DNA from 2 places in the Pseudomonas sp. 210_17 TE3656 genome. Region 2 is predicted to be linked to the other one. Evidence: riboswitches for the same ligand, from Rfam matches in the RefSeq annotation. Region 2 holds a riboswitch; the other holds the start of a gene.
The links. A riboswitch is a leader RNA that binds a small molecule or an ion and turns the genes downstream of it on or off. The one in region 2 is predicted to bind thiamine pyrophosphate.
Positions count from the first base shown of each region.

Region 1: another riboswitch for thiamine pyrophosphate. It lies ahead of thiC (phosphomethylpyrimidine synthase ThiC); the one in region 2 lies ahead of ACVI9W_RS00650 (TenA family protein).

Region 1 covers NZ_JBTRBC010000001.1:2,103,805-2,119,609, forward strand. The annotation lists gene cpdA (3',5'-cyclic-AMP phosphodiesterase) at 1-96, opposite strand, end outside; gene ACVI9W_RS09970 (DUF1249 domain-containing protein) at 181-633, opposite strand; gene ACVI9W_RS09975 (NUDIX domain-containing protein) at 624-1,241, opposite strand; gene ACVI9W_RS09980 (RsiV family protein) at 1,426-2,172, shown strand; gene cytX (putative hydroxymethylpyrimidine transporter CytX) at 2,141-3,433, opposite strand; gene thiC (phosphomethylpyrimidine synthase ThiC) at 3,583-5,472, opposite strand; TPP riboswitch at 5,631-5,735, opposite strand; gene ACVI9W_RS09995 (TolC family outer membrane protein) at 5,878-7,308, shown strand; gene waaA (lipid IV(A) 3-deoxy-D-manno-octulosonic acid transferase) at 7,378-8,646, opposite strand; gene ACVI9W_RS10005 (LysR family transcriptional regulator) at 8,661-9,551, opposite strand; gene ACVI9W_RS10010 (DMT family transporter) at 9,639-9,971, shown strand; gene ACVI9W_RS10015 (NAD(P)/FAD-dependent oxidoreductase) at 10,025-11,200, shown strand; gene ACVI9W_RS10020 (aldo/keto reductase) at 11,197-12,006, shown strand; gene ACVI9W_RS10025 (hypothetical protein) at 12,054-13,016, shown strand; gene hldE (bifunctional D-glycero-beta-D-manno-heptose-7-phosphate kinase/D-glycero-beta-D-manno-heptose 1-phosphate adenylyltransferase HldE) at 13,103-14,524, opposite strand; gene msbA (lipid A export permease/ATP-binding protein MsbA) at 14,656-15,805, opposite strand, start outside.
Region 2 covers NZ_JBTRBC010000001.1:115,552-131,356, forward strand. The annotation lists gene mnxG (manganese-oxidizing multicopper oxidase MnxG) at 1-1,983, opposite strand, end outside; gene ACVI9W_RS00615 (lytic transglycosylase domain-containing protein) at 2,235-2,840, opposite strand; gene gspG (type II secretion system major pseudopilin GspG) at 3,018-3,440, shown strand; gene ACVI9W_RS00625 (type II secretion system F family protein) at 3,456-4,643, shown strand; partial or broken gene ACVI9W_RS00630 (IS5 family transposase) at 4,640-5,302, opposite strand; gene ACVI9W_RS00635 (RHS repeat-associated core domain-containing protein) at 5,557-8,862, opposite strand; gene ACVI9W_RS00640 (hypothetical protein) at 9,105-11,066, opposite strand; partial or broken gene ACVI9W_RS00645 (IS5 family transposase) at 11,372-12,034, shown strand; TPP riboswitch at 12,073-12,187, shown strand; gene ACVI9W_RS00650 (TenA family protein) at 12,267-12,914, shown strand; gene ACVI9W_RS00655 (TenA family protein) at 12,918-13,577, shown strand; gene ACVI9W_RS00660 (hypothetical protein) at 13,792-15,291, opposite strand; gene ACVI9W_RS00665 (DUF3077 domain-containing protein) at 15,733-15,805, shown strand, end outside.

The DNA of each region.
Region 1 (15,805 bases), 2.0 Mb from region 2:
CAGCAGCGTGCCCTGCCCGTCGGCAAACAGATGGCTGTCAGTCAGTTGCACTAGGTACAAGGGTGCATCGCTATGCGGGATCGATTGTTGCGGCAAGGGCCGACTCCTTGAAAGGATTCAGCGCGATTATGGCGGCAAGCAGCGCTTGAGCAAATACGCGAAAACGACCGCCGTCACATTTCAGCGAACTGCAGCCAACTCATGGCCACAGGCCAGACAGTGACTGAGCCACTCACCGAGGAACAGATTGAGCTGGGCTTTTTCGTCAGGCTGGTGCATCGCCGCATTCGGGTAAGGATAGATGCTGCGAAAACGCCGGGCGTGCTCGGCGCTGACCACTTCGGCCATGCGTGCATCGTGATACACCTGCACTTCCAGCTGTGGCACCGGCAGCCATGGCAGGCTGTGCTCCTGGCGCACGCGCAGGGTGGTGGTGTAGGGACAGGCGAGGACCACATCGAGAACCAGCACACCGAGCATCTGGTCACCCTGGGTCATACCGATCCGGCGCGAACTCATGGTGCTGCGCATGTCCGGCAACAAGCGCATCAAACGCGCATAGTTGGCCTCGCAGGCAGCCTGCAACCCGACCAGATCGACCCGGTAGCGTTCGCGCAACAGATTCACGACCATAGCCCCCTGACTTCATCTCGATTCAAGGCCAGCCATTGCAGGGCAATAATGCATGCCGCATTGGCAATCAGCCCATCGCGCACGGCCTGCAAGGCATCCTCGAACGCCCAGACCTTGACGCGAATGTCTTCACCCTCTTCCTCCAGCCCGTGCAGGCCGCCCGCCCCAACGCTGCTGCACTGGCCCAGATACAAGTGAACAAACTCATCGCTGCCGCCAGGTGACGGGAAATACCGGGTCATCGGCCACAGCGCTTTGAACACAAGCCCAGCTTCCTCCTGCGCTTCGCGGTGTGCAACTTCTTCCGGCGCTTCATCTTTATCGATCAGACCAGCGACCAGTTCAATCAACCATGGGCTGGCGACCTTGGCCATTGCGCCAACGCGAAACTGCTCGATCAGCACCACTTCATCCCGCACAGGATCGTAGGGCAGCACACAGACGGCATCATGGCGAACGAACAGCTCACGGCTGATCTCACGCCCCATGCCCCCGGCGAACAGCTCGTGGCGCAAACGAACCCGATCAAGCTGGTAGAAGCCCTTGAAGCAGTTGACCCTTTCGACGATCTCGACGTCCGTGGGCACAGGTTTCAGCGTGTCTGACATGGAAATCCTCATAACCTCGTGTACTGCATCGCGCCATCCTAACCTGCGCACCGCCACGTTTCACCCCTTTCAACTTGTAGGCCGGGCTGCGAGGATAGGCAGCCTGCTGATATTCAGCTTAGTGGCGAACTGAAGGCCTTGCCGACGGTCCAAGCCCGATCACCTTTGCCTTACAAGGATCATCATGACGCTTGTGAAACTAACTACCGTGGCCGTGCTGGCCTTGGTCCTGGGCGCTTGTCAAAGCCTGTTCCAGCCCAACATGCGCACGCCACTGGAGGTCAAGCGCGACCGCTGGGAGCACATCAAGCCCGGTTGCAACACGGCCGATTGCCCGCTGGTCAATATCGACACCATTCACTTCCCGGCCAACCCGAAACTGGACGCAATCGTCGAAAAACGTTTGCTGCAAATGACCCAGGACAACCAGCACAGCGCCCTGCCCGCTTCGCTCAAGGCCTACGAAGACCAGTTCATGGCCACCGCCGAGACCCGCAACAGCAGCTACCTGCAAGCCAAGGTACGCGAGCAGCATGACGGACTGGTGATCATCGAACTGTCCAGTTATCTGGACACCGGCGGCGCCCATGGCATGCCGGGGCGTGGTTTCATCAACTACTCGCGTCAGCAGGACAAGGTCCTGACCCTGCAGGACATGCTGGTGCCGGGCCAGGAAGCGACGTTCTGGAAGACCGCCGAGGAAGCCCACAGGGCCTGGCTGATCAGCACCGGCATGGACAAGGATGCCGAGTTCGTCAAAACCTGGCCGTTCCGCCAGACCCCGCATATCGCCCTGACCTACGGCGCGGTAGTGCTCAAGTACGAAGTGTATGCCATCGCCCCGTATTCCATGGGCCACATCGAACTGAAGATCCCCTACCCGCGCCTGAACGGTGTGATCAAGCCGGAGTTGTTTCCCGGTCGCGGCTGACCGACGGCGCTGCCGCCCAGTACACGCACCCTGCCAGCAGCAACGCCGGCAGGGTCGAGCCGAGATCGGCAGCGTAATGCGCCAGCAGATGGTAGGTGGCGACGCCGCAGGCCCAGGCGACCAGAGCGCGCCAGTGCAGGCTCTGGACCGGACTGGCGTCACTGCGACGGCGACGTACGACGAAATGATCGACCAGCACCACGCCGAACAGCGGGGCGAACACCGAGCCGATCAGCAGCAGGAAGTTCTGGTACTGCGCCAGCGGCGCGAAGCAGGCGATCAAGGTGCACAGCACACCAATGGCCAATGCCAGATGCTCGACTTTCAAGCGAATCAGCAGGCCGGTTGATACCGCCGCCGAATGGATATCGGCGAAGGCCTTTTCCGATTCATCGAGCAGAATCAGCAGCAATGGAATACCGATACCGGCACCGGCCAGCGCCAACAGCAAGGTATTGACCTCGCCCGCCGGCGCGAAGGCCAGGGTATAGGCCACACCCAGACTCATCATCCACACGTTGCCGACAAAATACCCCAGCGCCGTACCGAAAAACACCCGGCTGCCATGGCGGCTGAAGCGGGAATAGTCGGCAATCAACGGCAGCCACGACAACGGCATAGCAATGGCGATGTCGATACCCACCGCCAGCGACATCGAGCCATCACCGGCACGCGCCCACAGGGCGGCGAGATCGGCCTTGGTAAACAGGTTCCAGGTCAGCCACAGGCAGGCCCCGAGCAACAGCCAGATGCCCCATTTGCGCAGGATCTTGCGCACGAAGGTCAGCGGCCCGCTGACCGCCAGCAGGGTTGCCAGGGCGCCGAAGCACAAGGTCCACAGCAAGGGGCTGGTCAGCGCACTGCCTTCGCCGAAGGCGCGGGCACCGAGCAGACTGGCGGCATCACGCATGACAATGATTTCGAACGAGCCCCAGCCAATCAGCTGCAGCAGGTTGAGCAGCGCTGGCAGCCGGGCGCCTTCGCGACCGAGACTGCGCCGCAAGGCTGCCATGGACGACAGGCCGGTATCGCTGCCGATGACGCCAACGGCCGCCAGCAGCAAGACCCCCACGCTGGTACCGATGATGATCGCCAGCACGGCGTTGGCCAGGCCCAGGCCGGGGCCGAGCAAGGCGCCGGTCTGCAGGACCATCAGACCGATGCCCAGGGAAAACCATAGGGAACAGAGGTCACGACCGCTGAGGACGCGTTGCCCGGTGGTCACCGGGTGATCGGGGGAAAACTGGCTGGGTGTGCTCACAAGGGTGATCTCGACAGGGAGAAAATTGTTGTTGTTCGGGCCCTATCGCTGGCAAGGCCAGCTCCCACAAGAGTCTGTATGCAGTCCCCCTGTGGGAGCCGGCCTTGCCGGCGATGCGGTGTGCACGGCACACCGCCTGAACAGGCCGATCAGACCTTCTTGTACAACTGGCTGCCTTCCTGGCGGAACCGCTCGGCCTGCTCGCGCATGCCGTCCTCGACCGCCACATCCACCGCATCAATGCGCTGGTTGGCGGCGTACTCACGCACTTCCTGGGTAATTTTCATCGAGCAGAACTTCGGCCCGCACATCGAGCAGAAGTGCGCGACCTTGGCCGAATCCTTGGGCAGGGTCTCGTCATGGAACGAACGCGCGGTGTCCGGATCCAGGCCAAGGTTGAACTGGTCTTCCCAACGGAACTCGAAGCGCGCCTTGGACAAGGCATTGTCACGGATCTGCGCGCCCGGGTGTCCTTTGGCAAGGTCGGCAGCGTGGGCGGCGATCTTGTAGGTGATGATCCCGGTCTTGACGTCATCCTTGTTCGGCAGGCCCAAATGCTCCTTGGGCGTCACGTAGCAGAGCATGGCGCAACCGAACCAGCCGATCATCGCCGCGCCGATACCCGAGGTGATGTGGTCGTAACCCGGGGCAATGTCGGTAGTCAGCGGGCCGAGGGTGTAGAACGGTGCTTCGTCGCAGCATTCCAGCTGCTTGTCCATGTTCTCCTTGATCAACTGCATCGGCACGTGGCCAGGACCCTCGATCATGCACTGGACATCGTGTTTCCAGGCGATCTTGGTCAGTTCGCCAAGGGTCTCCAGCTCGCCGAATTGCGCCGCATCGTTGGCATCGGCAATCGAGCCCGGACGCAGGCCGTCGCCCAGCGAGAAGCTGACGTCGTAGGCCTTCATGATTTCGCAGATTTCGTCGAAATGGGTGTAGAGGAAGTTCTCTTTGTGATGCGCCAGGCACCACTTGGCCATAATCGAACCGCCACGGCTGACGATACCGGTAACGCGCTTGGCGGTCAGCGGCACATAACGCAACAGCACGCCGGCGTGAATGGTGAAGTAGTCCACGCCCTGCTCGGCTTGCTCGATCAGGGTGTCGCGGAACAGCTCCCAGGTCAGGTCTTCGGCGACGCCATTGACCTTTTCCAGGGCCTGGTAGATTGGCACGGTACCGATCGGCACAGGCGAGTTGCGGATGATCCACTCACGGGTTTCGTGGATGTGCTTGCCGGTGGACAGGTCCATGACCGTGTCCGAACCCCAACGGATACCCCAGGTCAGCTTGGCCACTTCTTCTTCGATCGAAGAGCCCAGCGCACTGTTACCGATGTTGCCGTTGATCTTCACCAGGAAGTTGCGGCCGATGATCATCGGCTCCAGTTCGACGTGGTTGATGTTCGCCGGAATGATCGCGCGACCACGGGCGATCTCCTCACGGACGAACTCGGCGGTGATTTCCTTGGGGATGCTGGCACCGAAACTGTGGCCCGGGTGCTGCTGGTCGAGCAGGCCGGCGGCGCGGGCTTCCTGCAGCTTCATGTTCTCGCGGATGGCGACGTATTCCATCTCGGCGGTGATGATGCCCTGGCGCGCGTAGTGCATCTGGCTGACGTTGGCACCGGCCTTGGCCCGGCGCGGATTGCGCACATGGGCAAAACGCAGTTTGGTCAGCTCGGCATCCGCCAGACGCTGCTGGCCAAAGTCCGACGACAACCCAGGCAGGCGCTCGGTGTCACCACGGGCGTCAATCCAGGCCGAACGCACATCGCTCAGGCCTTTGCGCACGTCGATGACGACATTGGGATCGGTGTAGGGGCCGGAAGTGTCGTAGACCAGCACCGGCGCGTTGGCTTCACCGCCGAAATCGGTCGGGGTGTCGTCCAGGCTGATTTCACGCATCGGTACGCGGATGTCCGGACGCGAGCCTTCGACATAGATTTTGCGCGAACGGGTGAACGGCTGTACGGACTGCTGATCGACCTGGGCCGACTCACTCAGATTGGTCAGGTATTTTTCTTGTTTACTCATCACAGGCTCTCCAGACGGCTTCCTAGCAGTGGAATGTCGGGGAGAACCTGAAAGGCACGGACGCACCAGGAGCGGTGCTGTGCCAGATGTGCGGGGATGCCTGCAGCGACTTACGGCTGGCTCGACATTCCCGGACCTGACACAAGAGACTCGCCGGGAAAGCGAGAAATCTTGTTCCCTACGCAGGCGCTAACCTGATCAGGTTCAACGGGATCCGGATTATCCGATCTCAGCCTCAACGCAAGGCACCCCGACAAGAACGCGCCCAGTCTAGACTGGACGCCACTGCAAAGCCAACAGTACAACCACGGTGACGATAAATGGTGTAATTGGCAGATTGTTGCAAAGTGCCCGCGCATCTACACTCACCGGTTCAGAAAGACTCAATCGTTCAAGGATCGCCCTATGCTGCGCAAACTTTCACTGGCCCTTGCCGTGTCTTGTGCTATCAACGGAATGGCCTGGGCAGCAGACGCGCCCTTGTCAGCGAAAACCGATCTGGTCAGCGTCTACCAGGAGGCTGTGGATAACAACGCCGACCTCGCGGCAGCCCGTGCCAACTATGGCGCGCAAAAGGAGGTGGTACCCCAGGCCCGTGCCGGCCTGCTGCCAAATCTCTCGGCCGGCGCCGAGATGCAGAGCACCCGGACCAAGCTCGATGAACCATCGACTACCTCCAACCGCAGCGGTAATTCCTGGTCGGCAACCCTGGCCCAACCGGTGTTCCGTGCTGATCGCTGGTTCCAGTTGCAGGCTGCCGAAGCGGTCAATGAACAGGCGGCGCTGGAGTTGTCGGCCACTGAACAGAACCTGATCCTGCAAACTGCCGAGAACTATTTCGCGGTGCTGCGCGCCCAGGACAACCTGGCGTCGACCAAAGCGGAAGAAGCCGCTTTCAAGCGTCAGCTGGATCAGTCCAATGAACGCTTCGATGTCGGCCTTTCGGACAAGACCGACGTCCTGCAATCCCAGGCCAGTTACGACACGGCCCGGGCCAACCGGATCGTCGCGCAACGCCAGGTCGATGACGCGTTCGAAGCACTGATCACCCTGACCAACCGCAACTACGACGCGATCCAGGGCATCCGCCACACCCTGCCGGTGCAGGTCCCGGTACCGAATGACGCCACGTCCTGGGTCGAAACCGCCGGTAAGCAGAACCTCAACCTGCAAGCGACCAACTACGCCGTCACCGCCGCCGAAGAAACCCTGCGCCAGCGCAAGGCCGGGCACGCGCCAACCCTGGATGCGGTAGCGCAGTACCAGAAAGGCGACAACGACAACCTTGGTTTCACCAACCCCAACCTCGGCGGGCCCATCAGCGGCGACGTCGAACAGACCAGCGTTGGCCTGCAGTTGAATATTCCGATCTACAGCGGCGGCCTGACCAGCTCGCAAGTGCGCGAGGCCTACCAGCGCCTGAGCCAGAGCGAGCAGCAGCGTGAAAGCCTGCGGCGCCAGGTGGTGGAAAACACCCGCAACCTGCACCGTGCGGTCAATACCGACGTGGAGCAGGTGCAGGCACGCAAGCAGTCGATCATCTCCAACCAGAGCGCTCTGGAAGCCACCGAGATCGGTTACCAGGTCGGTACCCGCAACATCGTCGACGTGCTCGATGCCCAGCGCCAGCTGTACACCTCGGTGCGTGACTACAACAACACCCGCTACGACTACATCCTCGACAACCTGCGCCTGAAGCAGGCGGCGGGCACCTTGAGCCCGCAGGACCTGACCGACCTGAGCCGCTATCTGAAGCCGGACTACAACCCGGACAAAGACTTCCTGCCACCTGATCTGGCGGCATTGGCCAAGGCTAACTTCGACGCCCGGCCTTAAACAGCATCGCGGGGCAAGCCCGCTCCCACAGGTAACCTCTGTGGGAGCGGGCTTGCCCCGCGATTAGCGTCAGAGCAATCGCCCCAAGCCATCCAGCAAGCGCTGCAACGCGCCCTGGTTGGCCTTCATCACCGCCCGCCCCGCTTCGCCCATGCGCCGCGCATCCTGCGGCAACTCGATCAGCCGCCGGATCTCAGCCGCCAGCCCCTGGGCATCATCCACCTCCTGCAATGCGCCAGCGTTGCGCAGCATCGCCGCGATCTCCAGGAAGTTGAACAGGTGCGGGCCGCTAATCACCGGCAATGACAGAGCCGCTGGCTCCAGCAGGTTATGCCCGCCATTGGGCACCAGGCTGCCGCCGACAAAGGCGATATCCGCCAGGGCATAAAGAAACAGCAGTTCGCCCATGGTGTCGCCGAGCAGCACTGCGGTATCCGCGGCCACCGCAGCGGCACTGGAGCGGCGCACAGTCGGGAACTGTGCCGCGCACAACTCAAATACGCTGTTGAAGCGCTCCGGATGCCGTGGCACCAGGATCAGCAAGGCATCGGCATGGTGCTCCAGCAACTGGTGGTGCGCGGCGAGAATCACTTCGTCCTCGCCCTCATGGGTGCTGGCGGCAATCCACACCGGGCGCTGAGCGGCCTGCCACTGCTCACGCAAGGCCCGAGCGCGCGGCAATAGCTGCTCATCGATACGCAGGTCGAACTTGATCGAACCGGTGACCTGAACACATTCAGCCCGCGCCCCCAGCTGGCGAAAGCGCTCAGCTTCGGCCTCGGTCTGCACCGCGATCAGGCTCATCTCGGCCAGCATCGGCCGGGTCAGCCCGGCAAAGCGTGCATAGCCACGCGCCGACCGCTCGGACAAGCGCGCATTGGCCAGCGCCACGGCGATACCGCGCTTGGCGCACTGATGAATATGGTTGGGCCACAACTCGGTTTCCATGATCACCGCCAGCTTCGGCTGGACATGATCGAGAAAGCGCCCGGCCGCCCACGGCAGGTCATAGGGCAGGTAGCAATGCTGAATGCGCGGCTCATCGGCAAACATCGCCCGCACCCGCTCGGAGCCGGTCGGGGTCATGCAGGTAATCGTAATCGGCAGCTGTGGATAAGCCTGCAACAGGGCACGAATCATCGGCGCCGCGGCGATGCTTTCGCCCACCGACACCGCATGTACCCAGATACCGCCCTTGCGCATGGCGGGCAGGTTCATGGCGAAGCGTTCGCCGATGCGCTTGGCGTAGGCTGGCGCCTTGCGCGAGCGCAGGAACAGGCGCAGCGCAACCAGCGGCAGGCCCAGGTGAAACAGCAGGGTATAGAGTGTTCTGTTCATGGCGCCGAAGTGTACTAGCCAATCGCTCGCAAGTGCACTGCGAAGCGCTCGGCCAACCACTGTGCCGCAGGCCCCAGTGGCTCGTCACGCCGCCACACCAGCTCTACCACCAGTGCCGGCGGTGTCCATTCGCTACGCAGCTCGACCATCTGCGCATGGTAAGTCGGGTACTGCACTACATGCCGGGGCAACCAGGCCCAGCCCAAGCCGCGCATCAACAACTCGGCCATGGCGTAGAAGCTGTCGGCACGCCAGATCTGCGGGCTGATTGGCTCGCCGCCGGGATAACCGCTTTCCTGCGGGGCAATCAACAACTGGCGATGGCGTGCCAGCTGTTGGCGATTGACCTGCCCCAGTTGCGCCAAGGGATGATTGACGGCGCAGACGGTGACCATCTCCACATTCCCCAAGGCGCGGCGCTCCAACGCTGACGGCATGCGCTCATGACGAAACAGCAAGCCCAGGTCAGCACGGCGCTCGACCAGCTTGCGCGCCACGTCACCCTGGGCACCGCTGGCCAGTTGCACTTCCAGCATGGGGAACTGCTGGGCCAGTTCGTCGAGACTGTCGATGACCGGCTGATAAGGCATGGCTTCATCCTGGGCGACCCGCAACTGCGCCTCCTGGCCGCGCATCAGCGCCAGCGCCCGACCGTCCAGGCGCTCGCACTGACGCAACAACTCACGCGCATCCTCCAGCAGCGCCGCGCCGGCCTCGGTCAAGCGCGGCTGACGGCCACTGCTACGCTCGAACAGGGTGACACCCAGGTCCGCCTCGAGCAGGGCAATGGCATTGCTCACCGCCGACTGCGCCTTGCGCTGGGTGCGGGCCACCGCCGAAAACGAGCGTTGCTCGGCAACGCCGACAAACAGCCGCAGTTGCTCCAGATTCCACTGTTCAGCCATGCAACCTATCTCCAGAAAAGATAGGTAATGACTTTACCCCATCCAGGCTTGCTCTAAAATGCCCAGCCAGAACAGAGGAACACCGACATGAATGCCTACACCTACCTGGCTATCGCCATCTGCGCCGAAGTCATCGCCACCGCCTCGATGAAGGCCGTCAAGGGTCTGAGCACCCCGCTGCCGTTGCTGCTGATGATCTGTGGCTACGCCGTGGCGTTCTGGATGCTGACCCTGGTGGTGCGCAGCATTCCGGTCGGTATCGCGTATGCCATCTGGTCGGGGCTGGGGATTGTCTTGATCAGCATCGCCGCGCTGGTGATTTACGGGCAGAAACTGGACGTCCCGGCGATGCTCGGCATGGCCATGATTGTCGGCGGCGTGGTGGTTATCCAGGTCTTCTCGAAAACCGCCGGGCATTGATCCGTCTCACAGGCTGTATACTGGGCTTCTGTCCAAGCTTGTGAGGTGCATGCATGCCATCCGTTATTTCCACCGACGTACTGATCGTCGGCGCAGGGGTCGCAGGCCTCTGGCTCAATGCCCGTCTGCGCCGCCTGGGTTACTCGACGGTCGTGGTGGAACGCGCCAGCCTCGGTGGCGAGCAGACCCTCAAATCGCAGGGAATCATTCATGGCGGCGCCAAGTATGCCCTGCATGGCGCACTGACCGGCGCCTCCGAAGCCATTGCCGACATGCCGCGACGCTGGAGCGAGGCGCTGGCAGGCAGCGGCGAACTGGACCTTTCCGGCGTGCGCCTGTTGTCTGACGCCCATTACCTGTGGTCCCCCGGCACGATCGCCGGCAACCTGACCAGCTTCTTTGCCAGCAAGGCGGTGCGTGGCCGTGTCGATCAGGTCAAAGGCGAGCAACTGCCACCTGCCCTGCAAGACCGCGCCTTCAAGGGTAAGGTCTATCGCCTGGCCGAACTGGTCATTGACGTGCCAAGCCTGCTGAACAAGCTCGCCGAACTGGCCGGTGACAGCCTGCTGGCTGGCGAGCAGATCGAACCCCTGCAAGAAGCTGGCGAACTGGCCGGGCTGCGCGTCGACGGCCGCGAGATCCGTGCACAGCGCATCGTACTCAGCGCCGGGGCCGGCAATGCCGCCCTGCTTGAAACCCTCGGTCTGAGCCAGCCTGCCATGCAGCGTCGCCCGCTGCACATGGTCATGGCCAAGGGCGCCAGCCTCAAACCTCTGTACGCCCATTGCCTGGGCGGCGGACCCAAACCGCGTATCACCGTCACCAGCCACCCGGCCGCCGACGGTCAATGGGTCTGGTACATGGGTGGCGACCTGGCTGAGGCAGACGGCGTTGCCCGCGAGCCCGAAGCGCAGATTGCCGCGGCGAAGAAGGAAGTCAGCAACCTGCTGCCATGGATCGACCTGAGCCAGGTGCGCTGGGCTACCGTGCGCATCGATCGCGCCGAGCCGGCACAGTCCGGTCTGGTGCGCCCGGACAACGCCTTCCTCGCCGAACAGCAGCGCCTGCTGGTTGGCTGGCCGACCAAACTGGCCCTGGCTCCGGATTTCAGTGACCGGGTGCTGGCCAGCCTTGAACGCGACGGGGTCAAGCCGGGGGCTCACACCGCCCTTCCCGAACTGCCACGGCCACCGATGGCCCTGCCAGTCTGGGAGCAGCTGCTGCCATGAGCCTGCCGACTCTTCATGATCTGCACCGCCCCTTGGGCAGCACCGGCCTGCACGTCTCGCCGCTGGGCCTGGGTACGGTCAAGCTGGGGCGTGATCAAGGGGTCAAATACCCCAATGGATTCACCATCCCCGACGACGACCAGGCCCGCCTGCTGCTGGCCCAGGCCCGTGACCTGGGCATCAACCTGATCGACACCGCCCCAGCCTACGGCCGCAGCGAAGAGCGCCTTGGCCCGCTGCTGCGCGGCCAACGCGATCACTGGGTGATCGTCAGCAAGGTCGGTGAAGAGTTCGAAGAAGGCCAGTCGCGTTTCGACTTCAGCGCCGCCCACACGCGTTTTTCCATCGAACGCAGCCTCAAGCGCCTGGAAACCGACCATATCGACCTGGTGCTGGTGCATTCGGATGGCAACGACCTGCATATTCTCGAGCACGAGGAGGTCTATCAGACCCTCGAAGCGCTGAAGCGGGAAGGCAAGATCGGCGGCTTCGGCCTGTCCGGCAAGACCGTGGAAGGTGGTTTGAAAGCACTGCAACGCGGCGATTGCGCCATGGTCACCTACAATCTGAACGAACAGGCCGAACGCCCGGTGCTCGACTATGCCGCCGAGCATGGCAAAGCCATCCTGGTGAAAAAGGCCCTGGCCAGCGGGCATGTGTGCCTGAGCCCGGGGGTAGACCCGGTGCGTGCCAGTTTCGAGTTGCTGTTTGGCCACCCGGGTGTGAGCAGTGCCATTGTCGGCACCATCAACCCGGTACATCTGGCACACAACGTGGCGACTGTTGCCGCCGTACTGAATCGCTGACGCCCACGCCGCCGTCGCGGCCGACCCCAACGCAAGAAGGAGCCGACATGCCGCGAACGCTGATCCGCAAGAACCCGAGCAACTTCAAAACCCTGCCCCTGCACGTCGAAGCCAGCCCCGAGGGCTTGTGCTACCAGAGCATCGGCATGCCGCTGAACTTCGCCCAGACCCAGCAACGGCGCAAACAGATTCACCTGGCCGACAGCCAGCGCTTCGCCGTAGAGCTGGCCAATCTGGGCGTCTCGGTGCGTCTGACGTTGCACTGGCAGAACCGTGATTACTGGGTGCTGGTCCGCCAGCGCCGCCAGGACCGTGGGGATGTGGTACTGAAACTGATTTCCGGCTATGTGCCCGCCCAGGAACTGAACCTGCCGCTGCATACCGCCATCCAGGAGGTAGCTGAAGAATGCCTGCTGGAAACGCCGGAAGGCTGGCTTGGCGGGCGCTTCAACGATACCTGGCTGCCAGCGCCTTATGCCGATGCCCTGCATTACCGTGAAGCGCTGCCTTTCGTCCTGACCCCGCAATCCGGTGCGGCACGGCCGGTGCGTTGCGCCAACCTGCAACTGCTGGAGCGGCCACGGGCCTACGTGCACCTGCCGACCGCCTCGTTGCAGCTGATCTATGACCTGCGTCTGCAGGTCCCGCGTGAAGCCAAATCCTTGAGCCTGTTTCATGTCGATGAACGACTGGAAGGAAACCAACTGGTGGCCCGCCTCAACCGCACCCGCCCCGACCTGTACCTGATGCCCCTGGAAGACGGACACCCTCGCGCCGAGCTGTACACGCTGAAAAAGGACCGCCTGGTGCCGGCGAGCACTCGCGGTCTGTATCTGGCCGAAAGCTTTGCCCGTCAGGAAGGCTGGCTGGTCAGGGATGAACGGATTCGCTGGAAGGATTGGGTGAGTCAGCAGGGGCTGGCGGCGCCGAAACCGGACACCGGGCTGCAGCGCCTGACGGGCAAGGCACGGGAGTTGTTGCAGATGGCGCGAGGCGGATTGCGTAAGTAGCTGACAAATTGCAATCGCGGGGCAAGCCCGCTCCCACAGGGTACATCACCCTCCTGTGGGAGCGGGCTTGCCCCGCGATGCTTGAATCAGTTCTTGCGGATTTTCTCGACGATAGCGGTGGTCGAGCTGTTTTCGACCAGACCCAGCACCTTCACCGAGCCGCCATACGCCTTGACGATATCGGCACCGACGACCTGCTCAATACCGTAGTCCCCACCCTTGACCAGCACATCCGGCTTGACCTGGCTGAGCAGGTTTTCCGGCGTGCCTTCAGGGAAGCTGATGACCCAGTCCACTGCTCCCAGGCCGGCGAGCACCGCCATGCGGCGATCTACGCTATTGATCGGACGGCCCGGACCTTTCAGCCGGCTCACCGAAGCATCGTCGTTTACCGCAACGATCAGACGATCACCTTGGGCCCGCGCTTGCTCCAGGTAAGTCACGTGGCCTGCATGAAGAATATCGAAGCAACCATTGGTGAAAACAATCTTTTCGTTATGAGCACGGGCATCATCGATGGCCAGCAGCAACTGATCGAGACTCACCACACCGCGCTCAGAACCCTCTTCGCGCTGGATGGCACGGCGCAGTTCCGGTGCGCTTATCGCTGCGGTACCGAGCTTGCCGACCACGATGCTGGCGGCCAGGTTGGCCAGGCCCACAGCATGAGGCAGCTCTTCGCCTGCGGCGATGGCGGCGGCCAGGGTCGAAATCACCGTATCACCGGCACCGGTAACGTCGAAGACTTCACGGGCACGAGCCGGCAAGTGCAGGGCCGGATGATCGGGACGCAGCAGGGTCATGCCATGCTCACCACGGGTCACCAGCAAGGCGCCCAGCTCCAGTTCGCTCATCAGTTGAGCGCCCTTGGCCACCAGCTCCGCTTCATCGGCGCAGCGGCCGACGATGGTCTCGAACTCGCTGAGGTTCGGGGTGATCAGGCTGGCACCGCGGTAGATCGAAAAGTCCTTGCCCTTGGGGTCGGCCAGGACCGGGATCCCTTTGGCCCGTGCAGCCTGGATCAAGCTCTGATGATTCTTCAGGGCGCCTTTGCCGTAATCCGACAACACCAGTACTTTGACCCCGTCGAGCAGGGTGTCGACTTCAGCCCCCAACGACAGCGGGTCGGTGGCGAAAGGTTCTTCGAAATCGATCCGCAGCAGTTGCTGGTGGCGGCTCATGACCCGCAGCTTGACGATGGTCGGCTGGTGCGCAATACGCTGGAAAATCGAGTGCACGCCTGCAGCCTTCAGACTGTTGGACAGGCTTTCGGCAGCTTCGTCCTGGCCAGTAACCCCGATCAGTGATGCCGGTGCGCCCAGGGCAGCGATGTTCAAGGCCACGTTAGCCGCACCACCAGGACGGTCCTCGATCTGATCGACCTTGACCACCGGTACAGGTGCTTCAGGCGAAATCCGTGAGGTACCACCATGCCAGTAGCGGTCGAGCATGACATCGCCCACCACCAGTACCGGGGCTTGATCGAAACGCGGCATGGACAACTTCATGGGTAACCCATATATACAAAATTAACAGGGGCAGGATATTAGCACAGGCTAGGCGAAGGCTTGATTACCGCCTTACCGACAAGCTGTTGCAGGAAAACGGCCGGAGCCCAGGACAGGCTCCGGCGTCAGGCTCAGGTGATATCGGCCTTGGCCGGCTCGTCCAGGCCCATGGCATGCAGCCTGGCGTAGTAGCCGTTGGCGGCCAGCAGCTCGGCATGCGTGCCGCGCTCGACCAGCTTGCCCTGATCCATGACCAGGATCATGTCGGCCTTTTCAATGGTCGACAGGCGGTGAGCGATCACCAGCGTGGTACGGCCCTTCATCACATGATCGAGCGCTGCCTGGATATGCCGCTCGGACTCGGTGTCCAGTGCCGAGGTGGCCTCATCGAGGATCAGCAGCGGCGCGTTCTTGAGCAGGGCCCGGGCAATGGCCAGGCGCTGGCGCTGGCCACCGGAGAGCAGCACACCGTTCTCGCCGACCTGGGTGTCGAAGCCCTTGGGCAACTGATCGACAAACTCCTTGGCATAGGCATCGGCGGCAGCCGCTTCTATATCCGCACGCGGCGCGCCCGCCAGATCACCGTAGGCAATGTTGTTGGCCACAGTGTCATTGAACAGGGTGACATGCTGGGTCACTTGCGCCACATGGCGGCGCAGGTTGCGCAAACGGTAGTCCTCGATCTCTACGCCATCGAGGAGAATCTGCCCCTCAGTGTGGTGATAGAACCGCGGAATCAACGAGGCCAGTGTCGACTTGCCACTCCCCGAGCGCCCCACCAGTGCAATCATCTGCCCCGGTTCAGCGGTAAAGGAAATGTCAGACAACACCTGGCGCTCAGTACCGGGATAGGTGAAGTTCAGGTTGCGCACAACGAGGCGACCCTCTACCCGCTCCAGCTCCACCGTTCCAGTATCGACTTCCGGTTCTTCATCCAGCTGTTCGAAGATGCTTTCGGCACCGGCCAGGCCTTTCTGGATCGTCGAGCTGACTTCCGACAGCTGGCGAATCGGCTTGGGCAGCAAGCCTGCAGCGGTGATGTAGGCAACCAGATCGCCGGCCGTAGCCTCGCCACGCAGGAACAACACCAGGAACATCAGTGCGGCCATGGCGGAGTAGATCACCAACTGCAACATCGGGGTGTACACGGCCCCGGTCTTGGTCATGCGCAGCTGCTTGTCGGTGTTGCTTTGGCTGGCATTGGCGAAACGCTGCTGCTCGTAGCTTTCACCGCCGAAGCTGCGCACCACGCGGTAGCCCTGGATGGTTTCCGAGGCAACG
Region 2 (15,805 bases):
AACATCAGGCTGGCCGGAATCGTCATCGCCTTCCTCCTCGTCGTCATCATCGTTTGCGGCGACCAGGGTTTCGGCCAGTTTTGGAATCACCGCAACTTTACCGGGCATCGGCGCCATGGCCTTGCCTGGCAGCGGCACAATTGCCGGAATCGGGGTGCCGGCGATGATTTCCCCGTCTGGCAAGGCGCGAGCGCCAGCGGCTGGTTTACCGCTACGCAGCGCATACGGCTCGGTGTGATAACCGTCCGCGCCCTGGTTTGAGACTTCAAGCCGGGTGCCCTCTTCGAACACGTCATGCACCCGCCACATGCTCCACATGCCCTGGGCGAAGTGCGGATAGAAGTGGCAGTGATAGATCGCATCGCCCGCTACGCGGTTGCGGTTGCCCGAGCCGCCGTTGGCGATTTCATAGGTGTAGCCCACGCCTGGGCCAATGCCCTGGGCATCGACATAGTCGGAGTTGTCGTCGTTGGGGTTGAACAGCCACTGGTGCCCATGCAGGTGGAAGATGTGCTGTTCATGACCATTATGGGTATTGCGGAATTTGACGAAGTCGCCGATGTAGCTGTGGTTGACGTTGGCAGGTTCTGCCGGGAACAGCGCCATGCTGGCCTTGACTCCGACCTGGTCGGCGCTCGGCGTCTGCCCTGGGCGAATATTCTCCAGGCCGACGTTGGCTGGCACATCTACCAGCATGGCCACGTCACCCACCGTGTGCGAGCTGAGGAAAAACTCTTCGTAGGCACACGACAGGCAGTCGTGCATCGGGCCCACGCCCAGGCGGTTGGCCACCACTTCAGCGCCCATGCCACCGGAACCGTAGTTGATCATGAACGAGTCGCGGGTCGGCTCCAGCACGTGCCCCATTACCGGGTCAGCCCAATAACCGGGGAACGCCTGGGTGGCGGCGGCCTCATCGGTGAACTGCGCGGCAAAGTCGCGGAACGGCTCCAGGCGGTTGGGTATCGCCGGGTTGCGCTTGCCGATGCTTTCCAGCGGGTAAGTCGAGGGCGGGAAACTGCCATCGGCATTCGGCCCCATGACCACCGCGTCGGTTTCGCTGTTGATGATCTCGTTGCCATCGACCATGGCAATGATCGGCGAACCGGCCTTGCCTTCGCGGATCCAGGGTTCGCGCTGTGGGTAGCGCGCCTGGTAATCGACGACCGGCTGACCGGTCGGTGCACGGCCAGTGGTGGCCAGGCGCATCTCTTCTTCGGTCAGGGTGTTGCGGTAGGTGCGGGCATATTTCGGCAGCACCACCACCTGGCCAAACAAGCCGTTGGCGACGTTGCCGGCACCGCCCTGGCCACCGAAGGTAGCACCCTGGCTGGTGGCAGCGAACGCACCTTCGCGTTCGGCGTACAAGGTGTAGCTGCGGGTGCCACCGGGAGCGATCAGGAAGTTGCCGTTACGGCCGGTGTTGGCGGCAATGTCGCCGATGCTGTTGACCGCCTGCATGCCATTGACCTGAAAACCGACATGGCGGTCGGTGACCTGGTCATCGACCACGAAACCGTGCTCGCCACCGGCTTCATTACCTTCGGCACCTTCGTTTTCCTCGGCTTCGTTCTCCTCGCCTTCGATTTCTTCTTCGTGATCGATACCGTGCTTGTTCGGGTTGGCCTGGTAGGCCAGCAGGTTCTGCAGGTTCACGGTAAGGCAGTCACCGGCCGCTACCCGCAGCACGATCGGCCGCGGCCGCTTGTCCGGGCGCAGGGTGACCTGGCCCGGCACTGCCGCGCCGCCGTTGTCCAGCGACACCTGATTAACGTCGACTACATCGCGGCGCAGGGCGAACATCATGCCGTTGGCATTTTGCGCACCGAGGCGGTTGAACATCAGTGGCTGATCGAGCGCCACCACGTTGGCCACCAGATTACGCTCGCAGCGCACGGCGGCTTCGCTGACGGTGTGCCAGCCAAAGGTGGCGGCGGTGATCAGCAGTGAAGTCAGGACTGAGCCTTTGATCGGAGTCATCATGGCGTGCCTCGGGTGGTGCAAGTGGACTCTGGAGAGGCTTTAGCAAGCCTCGTGCCATTGTTTTTTATTGTTGTTTTTCAGTCACTTAAACTACTGAATGAATCTCAATTGGGGGTTATCCCCCGCTATTCCCCACTATTCGGGGGTGCCTCTGTGGGTGGGTGGGTGGGAGCGGGCTTGCCCCGCGATGCGATGCGGCTGACAACCCGCAATCGCGGGGCAAGCCCGCTCCCACCGGGTCTTCCGAGCGTTCATAGCGGCGCATCCATGGCCAAGCCCTGCAAGCGCCGGTACTGACGCAGCACTTTGGGCACATAACGCTGGGTCTCGGCATAAGGCGGCACCACCCGACCACGGCGCATCACCGCATCAGGGCCGGCGTTATAGGCGGCCACGGCGAGAGTGATGTCGTTATCGAAGAGATTCAGCATGCGTTTGAGGTAGCGTGCCCCACCCTGCAGGTTCGAGGCCGGGTCCAGCGAGTTCTTCACCCCTAATTCCCGCGCGGTGTCAGGCATCAGTTGCATCAGCCCGACCGCGCCACTGGGCGAGCGCGCATTGGGGTTGTAGCGCGACTCGGCCTGGATCACCGCATGCAGCAGTGCCGCCGGCAAGTCGTTGGCCTCGGCCGCCGCAGCCACCAGCTCGGCATAGGGCATACCGGTGATCAGTTGCGCCTGGCCGCTGCCGGCCAGGCTTACCCCGGGTTCGCTGATCACCCTTTGATAAGTGCGGCCCGGTCGGTGAACGTTGGACAGCACGTAGCTGCCGTCGGTTTTGATGGAGATATACACATCGGCCTGGACCTGGTGGGTCCACGCCAGCCATACAAAGAGTCCTGCTGTGAGCCAGTGCATCGTCACGCCCTCCCCGTTGCGTTCCCCGAAAAGTGGGGGATATGCCCCGATTGCCGAGGCTTTTATCCACTGACGCAAGCACTGTGCCGCCTTGCCGACCCCGTGGCGCAAAGGCTTGGCGCAGACGCGCACGGCAATTGCATAAGCCCTTGCAGGCGCACTACGGAGGGCCTTGTCATGAACAAAAAAAAGTACTCGCAACAAGGGTTCACCCTGCTCGAACTGCTGGTGGTGTTGGTGGTACTGGGTCTGCTTGCCGGCATCGTTGCCCCCAAGTACTTCAGTCAGTTGGGACGTTCGGAGGCCAAGGTGGCCAGGGCGCAGATTGAAGGCTTGAGCAAGGCGCTGGACCTGTATCGCCTGGAAGTGGGGCATTACCCCAATTCCGAGCAAGGCCTGCAGGCGCTGGTCACCGCGCCCAGCGACGAGAGCCGCTGGTCTGGCCCTTACCTGCAGAAAAAAGTCCCTCAGGACCCTTGGGGGCGTAACTACATCTACCGCCAACCCGGTGAAAACGGCGAGTACGACCTGCTCTCCATGGGCAAGGACGGCCAGCCTGGCGGCGACGGCGAGAACGCCGAGATCACCAGCTGGCAGTAAGCGGAGGATCGACACATGCGCTACGAGCTCAAGGCATTGGGCAAATCCGGCGTGGTCCTGCTCACGCTGGACGCCCAGGACGCCGGCCAGGCCCGCCTGCAGGCCGAGCAACAAGGCTTGCGGGTGGTCAGCGTGCGTAACTGCGAGCACTTTGCGAAGTTGCGATGGCGGCGCGCAGAAACCTTCGACCTGGTGCTGTTCAGCCAGGAGCTGACCACCCTGCTCAATGCCGGCCTGCCGCTGATTGATGCGCTGGAAAGCCTGGCGGAAAAAGAGTCGGCGCCACAGGCGCGCAAGACCCTCGGCGAGTTGGTGCGCCTGCTCTATGAAGGCAAATCCTTCTCCCAGGCTTTGGGGCAATTACCCAGCGTGTTCCCGGCGCTGTATATCGCCCTGGTGCAGTCGAGCGAGAAGACCGGCGCGCTGGGGGATGCCCTGGGGCGCTACGTCGCTTATCGCAAGCGCATGGACGAAGTGCGGCAGAAGATCGTCAGCGCCTCGATCTATCCATTGCTGCTGTTGCTGGTCGGCGGTGGCGTGGTGCTGTTTCTGCTCGGCTATGTGGTGCCGCGCTTCAGCCTGGTGTTCGAAGGCCTGGGCACCGAACTGCCGTGGCTGTCGCGTTGGCTGATGCAGGCCGGGATGTTTCTGCATGCCCACCAGGCCACACTGGGCCTGGGCTTTCTCGGCTCGATGGCGGGTTTGTTTGTACTGCGCCGTGATCCCCGGGTACGGCGCTGGCTGAACCGCCAGATGGAGCGCCTGCCTGCCCTGCACCGGCGTCTGGTGATGTATGAGCTGGCGCGTTTCTACCGCTCGCTGGGGATCCTGCTGCAAGGCGGCATCCCGATTCTCACCGCCATGGAAATGGCCCGCGGCCTGCTCGGCGTCGCTGCCAAGCAACGCCTGGAACATGCCTGTGAGCGGGTCCGTGAAGGCTTGTCATTGTCGGCGGCGCTGGAGGCTGGGCAACTGGTGACGCCGGTGTCCCTGCGCTTGCTGCGGGCCGGCGAGCAATCGGGCAATCTCGGGCAGATGATGGAGCGCAGCGCCGACTTCTACGACGAAGAAATCAGCCGCTGGATCGAGTGGTTCGTGCGTCTGTTCGAGCCGTTGTTGATGACCTTCATCGGCCTGTTGATCGGTTTGATCGTGATCCTGATGTACATGCCGATCTTTGAGTTGGCTTCCAGCATTCACTAGGCTCTGTCTGAAAAAAGGTGTCGCAGACACCGCATGACACAAGCCAGTGAGACCATCGCGCCATAACTTTTTGCGAGCTTGTCGAAGCGTGTCACAAGTCGGCGGTTCTCTTTCAGCCAACCGAACATACGTATCGTCCAGCAATGGCTGCGCGTAGCTTATATCGCTGGCTTGACCGCCAGAAAGGAGAAAGCGCAATGGCACGCCGTTGGCGTCGCAGAGCATATGAATCTTGGTGGTGAGGCCACCGCGACTGCGGCCTAGAGCGTGATCGGCGGGTTCATCAAGGCCCCTTTTTTACCTGCACCTGATGAAGCGCGGCTAGCACGAACAGCCGTTGAATCGATCATCCAGGTCTGCAGGTCAATGAGCCCTTGATCATTGAGCTTGAGATGTAATCGCTTGAGCATCTGATCAAATGTTCCCTGGTTTCGCCAAACTCGGAATCGGTGATAAACCGTCCGCCAAGGCCCAAAACACTCGAGCATGTCTCGCCAAGCAGCGCCTGAGCGCAACAACCACGGCACGCCATCAAGCATCAGGCGATCACTTGGTCGTGGTCTGCCTCTGGTGTGGGTTGGGGTGAAGAGGTCCGCGACCACATCCCATGCTTCATCCGAAAGTTCGTAGCACTTAGCCGTCACAGGATTCCTTTCCATAGATGGCTGAAAACCTTACAAAATCTCAGCGTTCGCGGCTCGGGAGTTGGGTTTCTCCGAATTTCGTACAGAGCCTAGGCTCTGTACGAAATGTGTCCGCACTCACCCATACTGCGTTGAAACGAGGCTCGGAATGCTCGTGTACTCCAGTACACTGTGCTTCCTCCTCCGTTTCGCCTTGTCTGGCCTTCGCGCAAATACATTTCATACAGACCCTAGCTTCACTATATATAAATATAACTGATCACGAAATGTTAAATATAACTGGTCACAGGCGGCAATCCATACAGATCTAACCAACGCTCGTCATTTCTGGAAAAGCAGAACGCGCCAATATGGTGGCCAGGTTGGGATTCCAAAGCATTTAGTTCTTCAAGGGTAATGCCTTTTCCATCGCTACCACGAAGGTCATGAACATGAATCTCGCGTTGGCGCAGGTTTGTCCGCAACGCTCGATAATCTTCTGATGCCCCGTTCAGATTGTTGTAAAAGTCTACATCCCTTTTTGACACGAGTCTCTTGAGGCGGTCCTGAGATTTTGTTTGTCTGAAGGCGGTGGTGTCTTCGCGCAAGAACTCACCAGCGCGGAGTCTCGGATCACGTCGGTAATCCACCTGCCCTGAAGCGGTTTTATAGCTGCTCCAGTTGTCGCCAAATTCGCGCCCATGACCGCCTGAATAGAGATGGATTGGGCTTGCACTGTTTCTTCTCGCGATCCTGATCATGGGTTCTGCAATGTCTGGAGCGAAGACTTCCGTGTCCGCACCCCAAAGGGTTCTGGGGTTAGCTCCCGGTAGCGCCTCGTCAAACCAATCGGGTGCTCTTGAGTAATTTAGTTTTTGTACTTGTACTGAAAGTGGTTGGTAGCCGAATTTTCCCAGCCCCTTCGGATGAGATTTTATTTTTGCCGGACGTGGCGCACGGACGTTGAATGCGGTTCGTCCGGTCATAGAGCGGCTCGCCATACCAGTCGTTGCGCGTCCAGCGATGGCGAAGCCAGCGGCAGCGCTGGTGACACCAAGTCCAATTCCAACATAAGATAAGGTCTTCGCAAGCTCTGGATCACTGTCCTCGATAATCAGAGAAGCAATTTCGAATGCCGACGAAACTACCGCAAGCCCAGTAACCGCCACTGCCAATCCTAAGGATGTTCCACCCGTAAACGGAGCAGTCATCAGTCCTACGGCTGCAAGGGCGTAACGAAACTCCTTGGTTTCAAGCAGCGTTCCTGACGCCTTGCGAGAGTACTGTGCAACACGCTGATTGCCACTAGGGTCGTGATAGTTGATCGGGTCTCCTGCGCAATAGGCATATGCTGCCGGACCGCCAGCGCCGAATGGGCTCCAGTCGTCTGGGCTCTGGAAGGACAAGAATTCAGGGTTGTAGAGCCTTTTATTACCCAGTAAGTAAACTTCATTGGGAAGCAGCGGCTCGCCCTTGTACCCCAGCCAATCGGGGGAATCCGCTTGGAAAGCACGATAGCCATAGGGTGAATAGACATGATAGTTGATAGACTGATCACTACTGATGCTCGCAAACACAGTACCTGCTGCATCGCGTAGCTCGAAACTGGATGAGAAGTACTTGCCATCATTCCACATCTCTTGCAGATAGCAGCTCGGGCTGTCATTGAGTAGCACCAGATCCCTACGTGCAGTCCCCAATGCATGCTGCGAGGAGCGGGCATAAACCTTGCCGTTCCGGTAATGAAATTGGTACCCTGCGTGATAGTGGTTCATATAGTGGAAGTAGACGCCGCGAAGCCGTCTCAGATCGTCGTAACCATATGTATACTTACTGCTTGAATGGTCATCCGGGAAAGGACTCGAGTAGTCAGGTTGACCATTGCTGTAATAACGAGAATTACGTGCTTTCCAGCGACCTTGATCATCGCTGTCGATAATATTACTTAGTTTTCTGTAGTCAGTCACGATCGAATGCTGGCGTAAAAGCCCGGGCTTGTCGGCAACATATTCTCGTTCATAATTCAGCTTCACAAGGCTGTAGCCTTTCCCCCAGTCTTTCCCAGTGCAGTGGTTTTCGGTTACATTGCCAAGGAGGTCATATTTGAATGTTTCCTTTACAATGTTCTGGCCGTGAAAAAGGTAACCTTTGTTTTCTCCAGTCCATTGGGTCAGTCGCCCGTGTTCGTCGTAAGTGTATGCGTCTGCTGAGTGCTCTTTTTCGTCAACTGTCAATACGCTTTTACCGAGTCTCCCATCCGCTAGCAATGTCCGGCTTAGAACATGAGTCGGTATGCCAGGGCAAGTGAAGGTGCGTGAAAGTTCGTTACCGGAAAGGTCGTAAGTATAAGCTACAGTCATGCAGCGTTTTTGCTTCAGGTCTTCGATTATTTCCTGGTGCAGTAACCCATCGTCCCGGTAGGAGAGCGACGCTCGGCATGCCTCACTGCATTGAATGATGAGTCTCCCAAACGCATCATAGGTATAATTGGTCACGTGCCCAACTATATCTGTCGTCTGCAGTGCCTGCTGACGTAGGCTATAGAGCGTTTGGGTAGTCAGCGAATCGGTGATACTACTGTCGAAGCTCAGACTCACTGGGCAGATCTCGGTTAGCGTCTGCTTGTCGCTATCCCAGTTGGAGGAGCACCCCTTAATTACCCCATCTATGTCCTGAAGGGGTATGGAGTTCTCATAATTGAACGATCCCATAACACCGTTAACCGTTCGAGTTTTTATGCGGCCTAAATCATCAATGGTCTGTGATCCTAAGATCAGGGGAGCGGCCTCGCTGCCCTTTGTTGCTATTGTCGCTTGGAGTGCTACAGGTGTGGGGATTGTCGAGGAGTAGACATTGCTGATAACGACGCCGTTTTCATCCTGCCGCAAGAGTCGGTCGTGCTCATCATATTCAAACGTATTGCTGAACGATTCAGAGCCAACCTGCTTTTGGATTTCAGCCAATAGGCCTGTGTGGGTATGACGATAGGTAGCAGAGGTCAGTTCGATCAGGTTGTTTTTTTGACCGGTACTGGTTCGGGTTGCGATAGTGCGGCCTTCGAGGTTGAATATAGACTCAATTTGCAGGACTCCCTTAGTATCAGTCGTCAGGCCTGATTCAATCTTCAATGTGCGAGTGGTATTGTCCCATTTCTTTTGGAGCTTGAAGGTTCCATGAATCACGTTGTGATAGTCATCGCCGTAGATGTATTCAACTAATTTGCTGTCTATCACATTGCCGGCGCCATCTTTGAGCATCTTGGTTGAGGTATGGCCTGAGCCATCTGCGCTAAAAGTGCATGTCGTTCTATGCTCATTGATCCTGTTATCATCGGCATCATAGTCGAATGCGCAGACGCAGGATTGGTGCCCCAACGAATCGTAGTCGGCCGAGTTTATCAGCAGCCACTTCTCGCTCTTACCTTTTATCCAGGATTCGCGTATTCGGCCTTGCGCATCCAGGGTGACCCGGGTTGCATCTGCTGAGTTGCTGCTTTGTATCTGGTACTGCAGTTGACCGGTCGAGAGAGGTGTCAGTGCCTGCGTTGTTTCACTGGTGGGGGCTCCCGTTAGGGAGCGCTTCTCGGTGGTAAGCATACCGTTTTTATTATAAAACCACTGAGTCTGTTTACCCCCGCTTTCAAGCCGGTGGAAAACCTTTCCTGTCAGTTCCGAACGTGTGATGCTTGAGGTGTAAGTAGTGCCATCGTAGCTACTGACGCTAACCTTGCTTGTAACTCTTCGCGGGTGAGCTGTATCCCAGCTATAGCTTGGGCTTTTTATGATTTGCGTAGAGGTTATTTTAGTCCCTTCTTCATTGAGTGAATAGGACGTGTTTTCTATGATCCAGCCGAAGCTTGGTTGCTCTGATTAGTTTCGTAAGAAAGTGATTCGACGTGCATTGAATGCGCAGCCCAAGGCTTCTTCAGCCGGAAGCCGACTCCATTTTGCTTGCTCTGCATTTCAAGACACTTATCAAGGTTTGAAATCATGTTGGTAAATGTGGACTTTTCTTCTGCGTCTTCAGCGGCGTTCACTTGCAGTTTCAAACTGTCAGCAAAAGGTTTGGCCCATTGCTTGGCGATGTCCAGTTGCAGACTCGAAATATCCACACGCTCGAAGTTGGGGTCTATGATGGTCAGCTTTTTAAATGGGACCAAGGTATGTGTTCTGTTTACATGGGGGTGCGCAATAGGTGTTAACTTTGTATAACCATAAAAGGTGAGGCTCCGAGGGTGCAATGTATCTCCATGACGAAAGTACACGATTTCCGACTCTGGGTGCGATGAAAAACCCGCACTACTTCCTGGATAATCCAAGTCCACCGGCAGTTGGAACGCGGATTTGGCGTAGTCCGTACCTGCGTGTGTCAGTGTGACCGTGGTATGAGCCACCTTGTACCAAGTGAGTCCGCTGTTGCCGAATATTAGACATCCCCAACCCACTGGGTTGGCGTGGTCTAGCGTGGCTTGCAGCCACTGCCCTGGCCAGTTTTCCTTGGTTATCGTATAGACGCGTTCTGATTCTTCAGAAACGTTGAAGACATCATAATCATTGTAGTATGTCCACTCAGTAACCACGCCTGCTTCATCGCGCTTTACTAGGTTTCCGTAGCAGTCAAAATGCCAAACTGCTGTTTCTGCTTCGCCATTGTTAATTGTTCGGGTTGATGTCAGCTGTGTGCGCTGGTCTGCCGCAACGAAGCTAATGTCGTGCGTGGTGTGAACGATATTGCCATTTGCATTGAATGTTGATGATTTGAGCCAGTCGCGTTCGAAGTTGTAGGTGTATAGTCCAGTTTGGCGCTTAAAACCATTTCCATTCTTGTCGGTTAAGGTGCCTTGGGTACAAGTGACTGTTGTCCTGCTGGTGTTGTTGTCGGTGTTCTTTGTGTAGGCATAGGTTGCAACGAAATTATCGCCATCGGCGTCGTCGTGAAGATGTAGTTGATAGCTGGCAATTTTTTCATTTTTGTATGTGAACGAAGCGGTGTCTGTGAATACGCATGCTTTTTCGTTGCCGTATGCCCTCTCCATCTCAAGCTTTGAAAGGTTGCCGGCACCGATGCTCAGTCGATAAGTCAATCTATCGGCTTCAATCCCATCACCGCTCAGCAGCAACTCTATAGTGTCTTCTGCATTGGTTGCGACGAGTGTCATTGCCTCGTCGGTACCCGGAAACACTTGTAGCCCACTCAATTTTGAATCTTGCCATTGGACGGTGAGCAGGTCGCCCAGTGAGTCGCTAATTCGAGTCAAGCGCGCGGCAGAGCATTTATCGTCCCAAGTGAACTCTACGAATTTTCCGGAGGGTGCAATTACCTTGCTGAGCAGGACATTACCCCAGTGTCCATCCTTCTTCGGTGCTAGCTCATAGACATGAATTGCACCATTTTTCAAGGTGATATGGATAAAGTTTTCGTTTGTTTCCGTCATCTCCGTGACATCATTATTGACATTGTCAACGACTGCATTGAGGAAGCGGCTGGCATCTATCAAATAATTGTCGCCCCGTGTGAATCCATTCAGGTCGAGGTCGCAACTGACAGATTGTCCATTGGTAAACGGCACGCCATAGAGGCGAAGATAGGTTGTTGAGGCTCCTAGTCCTCCCCAATAAAGACTCCATCTACCATGGCCAAACAGATTCAGGTTTGGGTCTATCAGGTCTGCTGATAGTTCCAGTGTGAATAAGGGGCCTTGTGCATCGTCTAGAAAACCTGCCAAAGGAAGGTGGAAATGGCCTTTGCCTGAGCATTCATTAATGGATACGCAATCAAATCCGCCGAAGTCTTCGCTCATTTTTTTTCCTTGATGTGCCGTTTTTGGGGAAACCCTTTCTTTACTTAATGATGTCTTCGTGCGTGATTGTTTAATGCTTTTCGAAGGCGAGTACAACTGACAAAATTGTCAGTTGTCTACGAAGTGGGAATGTGTTCCGTGACGCGCTGCGTGATTCCAGTGTGGTGTTTCAGAAATACCACTGAAAATCTTGTCTAGGGTCTGTATGGAATGTATCTGCGCGAAGCCTAGGCTCTGCCTGAAATTCGGAGAAACCCAACTCCCGAGCCGCGAACGCTGAGATTTTGTAAGGTTTTCAGCCATCTATGGAAAGGAAACCTGTGACGGCTAAGTGCTACGAACTTTCGGATGAAGCATGGGATGTGGTCGCGGACCTCTTCACCCCAACCCACACCAGAGGCAGACCGCGATCAAGTGATCGTCTGATGCTTGATGGCGTACCGTGGTTGTTGCGCTCAGGCGCTGCTTGGCGGGACATGCCCGAGTGTTTTGGGCCTTGGCGGACGGTTTATCACCGATTCCGAGTTTGGCGAAACCAGGGAACATTTGATCAGATGCTCAAGCGATTACATCTCAAGCTCAATGATCAAGGGCTCATTGACCTGCAGACCTGGATGATCGATTCAACGGCTGTTCGTGCTACCCGCGCTTCATCAGGTGCAGGTAAAAAAGGGGCCCTGATGAACCCGCCGATCACGCTCTAGGCCGCAGTCGCGGTGGGTTCACCACCAAGATTCATATGCTCTGCGACGCCAACGGCGTGCCATTGCGCTTTCTCCTTTCTGGCGGTCAAGCCAGCGATATAAGCTACGCGCAGCCATTGCTGGACGATACGTATGTTCGGTTGGCTGAAAGAGAACCGCCGACTTGTGACACGCTTCGACAAGCTCGCAAAAAGTTATGGCGCGATGGTCTCACTGGCTTGTGTCATGCGGTGTCTGCGACACCTTTCTTCAGACAGAGCCTAGCAGCCAACGTGACAATCCTGCCCGCTTGCTGTATAGATTCGGCCACCAAGGGGAGCCCGGCAACGGGCTGAGAAACCGCTGACAGCTACAGCGCGGTGACCCTTCGAACCTGATCCGGATCATGCCGGCGAAGGGATGGGGATTGCCAACCTGCCTTTTTGCCGGTCTCACTGCGAGGCCGCCCATGTCAGCTTTACCCGGTCTCGCTGTCGCCAGCTTTGAGGACAGCCCAATGACCGAACGCTTCACCGATACCCTTCGCCGCCAGAGCGAGCCGAGCTGGACGCAATCGATCGAGCACCGTTTCGTCAACGAACTGCTCGACGGCACCCTCGACGATGCGGTGCTGGTCAATTACCTGATCCAGGACCACCGCTTCATTGACGCCTTCCTGACCTTGCTCGGCGCGGCCATCGCCACTGCCGACACCTTCGAGGCGCGCATCCGCCTGGGGCGCTTCACCGGGGTGATTTCGGGTGAGGAGAACACCTACTTCCTGCGCGCCTTCGAGGCACTCGGGGTCACTGAGGCGCAACGCCTTGAGGCACCCGATTCGGTGCCGACCGCGGGTTTCAAGGCGATCATGCGCGAGGCGGCGGCCACCCGTTCCTATGCCGCGGCCCTGGCTGTGCTGAACGTTGCCGAAGGCATGTATCTGGACTGGGCCCTGCGCGCGCCAAAGCAGCTGCCTCCACGTTTCGAACATGCTGAGTGGATCACCCTGCACGACAATCCGGACTTCCAGAGCTTCGTGGCGTTTCTGCGTGCGGAACTGGACCGGGTGGGGCCGGCGCAAGCGCAGATCAGTACCGATTTCTTCCTGCGCGGCGTTGCGCTGGAGCACGCCTTTTTCGACGCTGCTTACGATATCAAGGGATAAGCCATGGACATCTTTGACCGCCTGAAACAGGCCGCCGCTGCCGACTGGAACAGTTACGTCGACCACGACTTCGTCCGTCAGATGGGCGCGGGCACCCTCACCCAGCCGGCGTTTCGCAAGTACCTGGTGCAGGATTATCTGTTCCTGATTCAGTTCGCCCGTTCGTGGGCGCTGGCCGCCTACAAGAGCCGCACGTTGGACGATATCCGCGCGGCGCAGGCAGGGTTGGCGGCGATTCTCGATGAGACCGAGCTGCATGTGCGCCTGTGCCAGCGTTGGGGGTTGGCGCCTGAGGACCTGGCCGCGACGCCTGAGCATCAGGCGACGGTTGCCTATACGCGCTTTGTGCTGGACTGCGGGGCGGCCGGGGATCTGCTGGATCTGCATGTGGCGTTGGCGCCCTGTGTGATCGGGTATGCCGAAATTGGGCGTAACCTGACGCCGCAAGGGGTCGATGCGCTGGGGGATCATCCGTATCGGGACTGGATTGCCGAGTATGCCGGGGCTGGGTATCAGGGTGTTGCTACGGCAGCGCGGGCGCATCTGGATGATCTGGCCGCCCGGACGATGACTGAGCGGCGGTTTGCTGAGCTGGTCAAGGTGTTTGCTCAGGCTTCGCGGCTGGAAGCGGATTTTTGGCAGATGGGGTTGGATGCGGCTTAAATTTTAAGAAATGTGGGCTTGCCCCGCTATGAAACCGTCACTAGCACTGTGCTTTTATACATACTAGTTTGCCCGAATGATAATTGACCGCCGTACCACCCTTACGGCGGTTTACTTTGGCAAACTCCTGTACAAGCCGAAACGTCCTAACCCATCACTTGTTCAATATGAGCTATGGGCAAGTCGCCTTAGGTCTTAGTTACGAAACCACATACTAGCGCCAAACCAAATCATCAATATAATATTCATCATGCCTACTTGCTTCAAACTCGACTCTATTGATCCCGCGCCCGGAAGGAGCGGTAAATTGAAACGGTATTGTTAGTGGCGAATTCGGAAGCACTCTACTATCAACAAGATCGCGGCCATCATAATATTTAACTACTACTCCGGCAAAATCATTCCCCTTGAGGATCGCAGAGAAGAACCTGATATGCCCACCAAACGTCAGATCAACCCTTGAGCTAGTCACAATCAACAAACCCTTAATATCTCTGTACTCATGTATAGAATTGCGAAGCCCTGGGGACGAGGCGTCTGTAATTACCTCTACAGTGACGCCGGAAGGAAATCTTACGGGACGTCCAAGCTCAAACGTCTGCAAAGGGACACTTTCCCAATTCTCACTACCTGAAACAAGGCGATGAATTTTAAACGTGAGCGCTAACACGGGAAATACTTGCGCCAAGTTTTCGTTTGCTGCGCCATCGAACGCAACCCTGACCTCAACTGTCAGTTCACTCAAATCCTTGAGCTTTTCCAGCTCTGTGCGCAGCAATACTACGCTCAGTCCGGCGCCGACCTGGGACTCATTGACCTGTATAGCTTTCGCCGGATAGAACATGTGGCTTATACCACTCTCCAGCATCCCGCTGACCTTGATCCAGTAGCGCTGCCCTGCGGCAATCAATGGCCAGGGCTGGACGTTGACCATGGCGTTGCTTTGAAAGGTGTAAAAATCGAGCGTGCCGCCGCTGGCCTGGGGCACCACCGGCGCAGGCAAATGCTCCTGGCCGAGTACGCTTACCGATAGCTCCAATAAAGCGGACGGTACGCCTGGTCTGCCCCCGCGGCCAACGAAATAGCGCACACTGATCCGCTTGCCCTGGCTGGCTGCCACCACCGCGACCGGGATGAGGAAATTGACAAAACCGCTAAGGCTGCCGTTCTGTGGGGCGGTTTCGTATGCATTCGGGTTGCCTTCAATGGTCCAGACTGCGGCCAGGCTATCGGTTAGCAACATACCGGCATAGGCAACTCGCACGGTTGCGCCGTTTTGCGCATTGATCGGATCGAGCGTACCGCCGAGCGACGCCTCTATCACCGTAGGCGCCACCAGGTTTTGCCCCAGTTGCCGCTCAATCCGGAACACCAGTGGCGACGACGTGGCGGTGCTGCCGTTCTTGCGTCTGACCTCGTAGATCACCGATACGTTGGTATCGAGGTTGCCGATGATGTACGGGTCATAGGCAATAGAGATGGGAATCGGCGCACTGCTGTTGCTCGCATCGACAGTGACGCTGAAGGTGAAATTGTGCCCACCACCGCCTAACCACCTGAGGGTTATTACATCGCCCTCGGTCTTGCCCAAGTACTGAGGGATGTTGGCGTCGGTCCCGTTGCGAACCTCGTCAGGATCGAGGATCAGGTTTTTGAGGCCGACTATGGCTTCAGCAACATGAATGTCTGCTCGGGATTCACTGAGTGTGGTCATGAAGGACTCCGGAAGGTGAACAGCGCAGCGCAGGTGTGTTGCGGGGTAGTGTGCGGAAAATCCGGGCATCAGGTAACTGACAAAAATACTAGGTGGCACCAAGTTTCCGCTTCGCTCTTGCTTTGGTGCGGGGGGTGTCAAATTGCTTCGAAAGATTTTAAGTCTGGTCATTTCAGGTCCTAGGAAATAACCTACGCGGTCTGTCGATGCCCTTCTGATTGCCCTAGGAAACCAGCCCTAATAGGCTTGCTTGGTCACTGTCGGTTCAGTGATCGGGTGTGGAAACCCGGGTATATCGTGAGTGCTGTCGTTATGGCAGTTGTGCGCGGGAGGCTTCAGGGCCTGCCGGGGTTACTCACGACCTGGTTTTCCACCCCGCGTACAACTGCCACCCTTCGTGTGGAAACGAGCGGTCGTAGTTCAATCTCGTGAGGTTGTGCCATGAAGAAGATTGTCCCCGATCCACCCTCGCTCTCCCCCACCCTCGAAAAACCGTTCGGCGACTGCCCCGCCG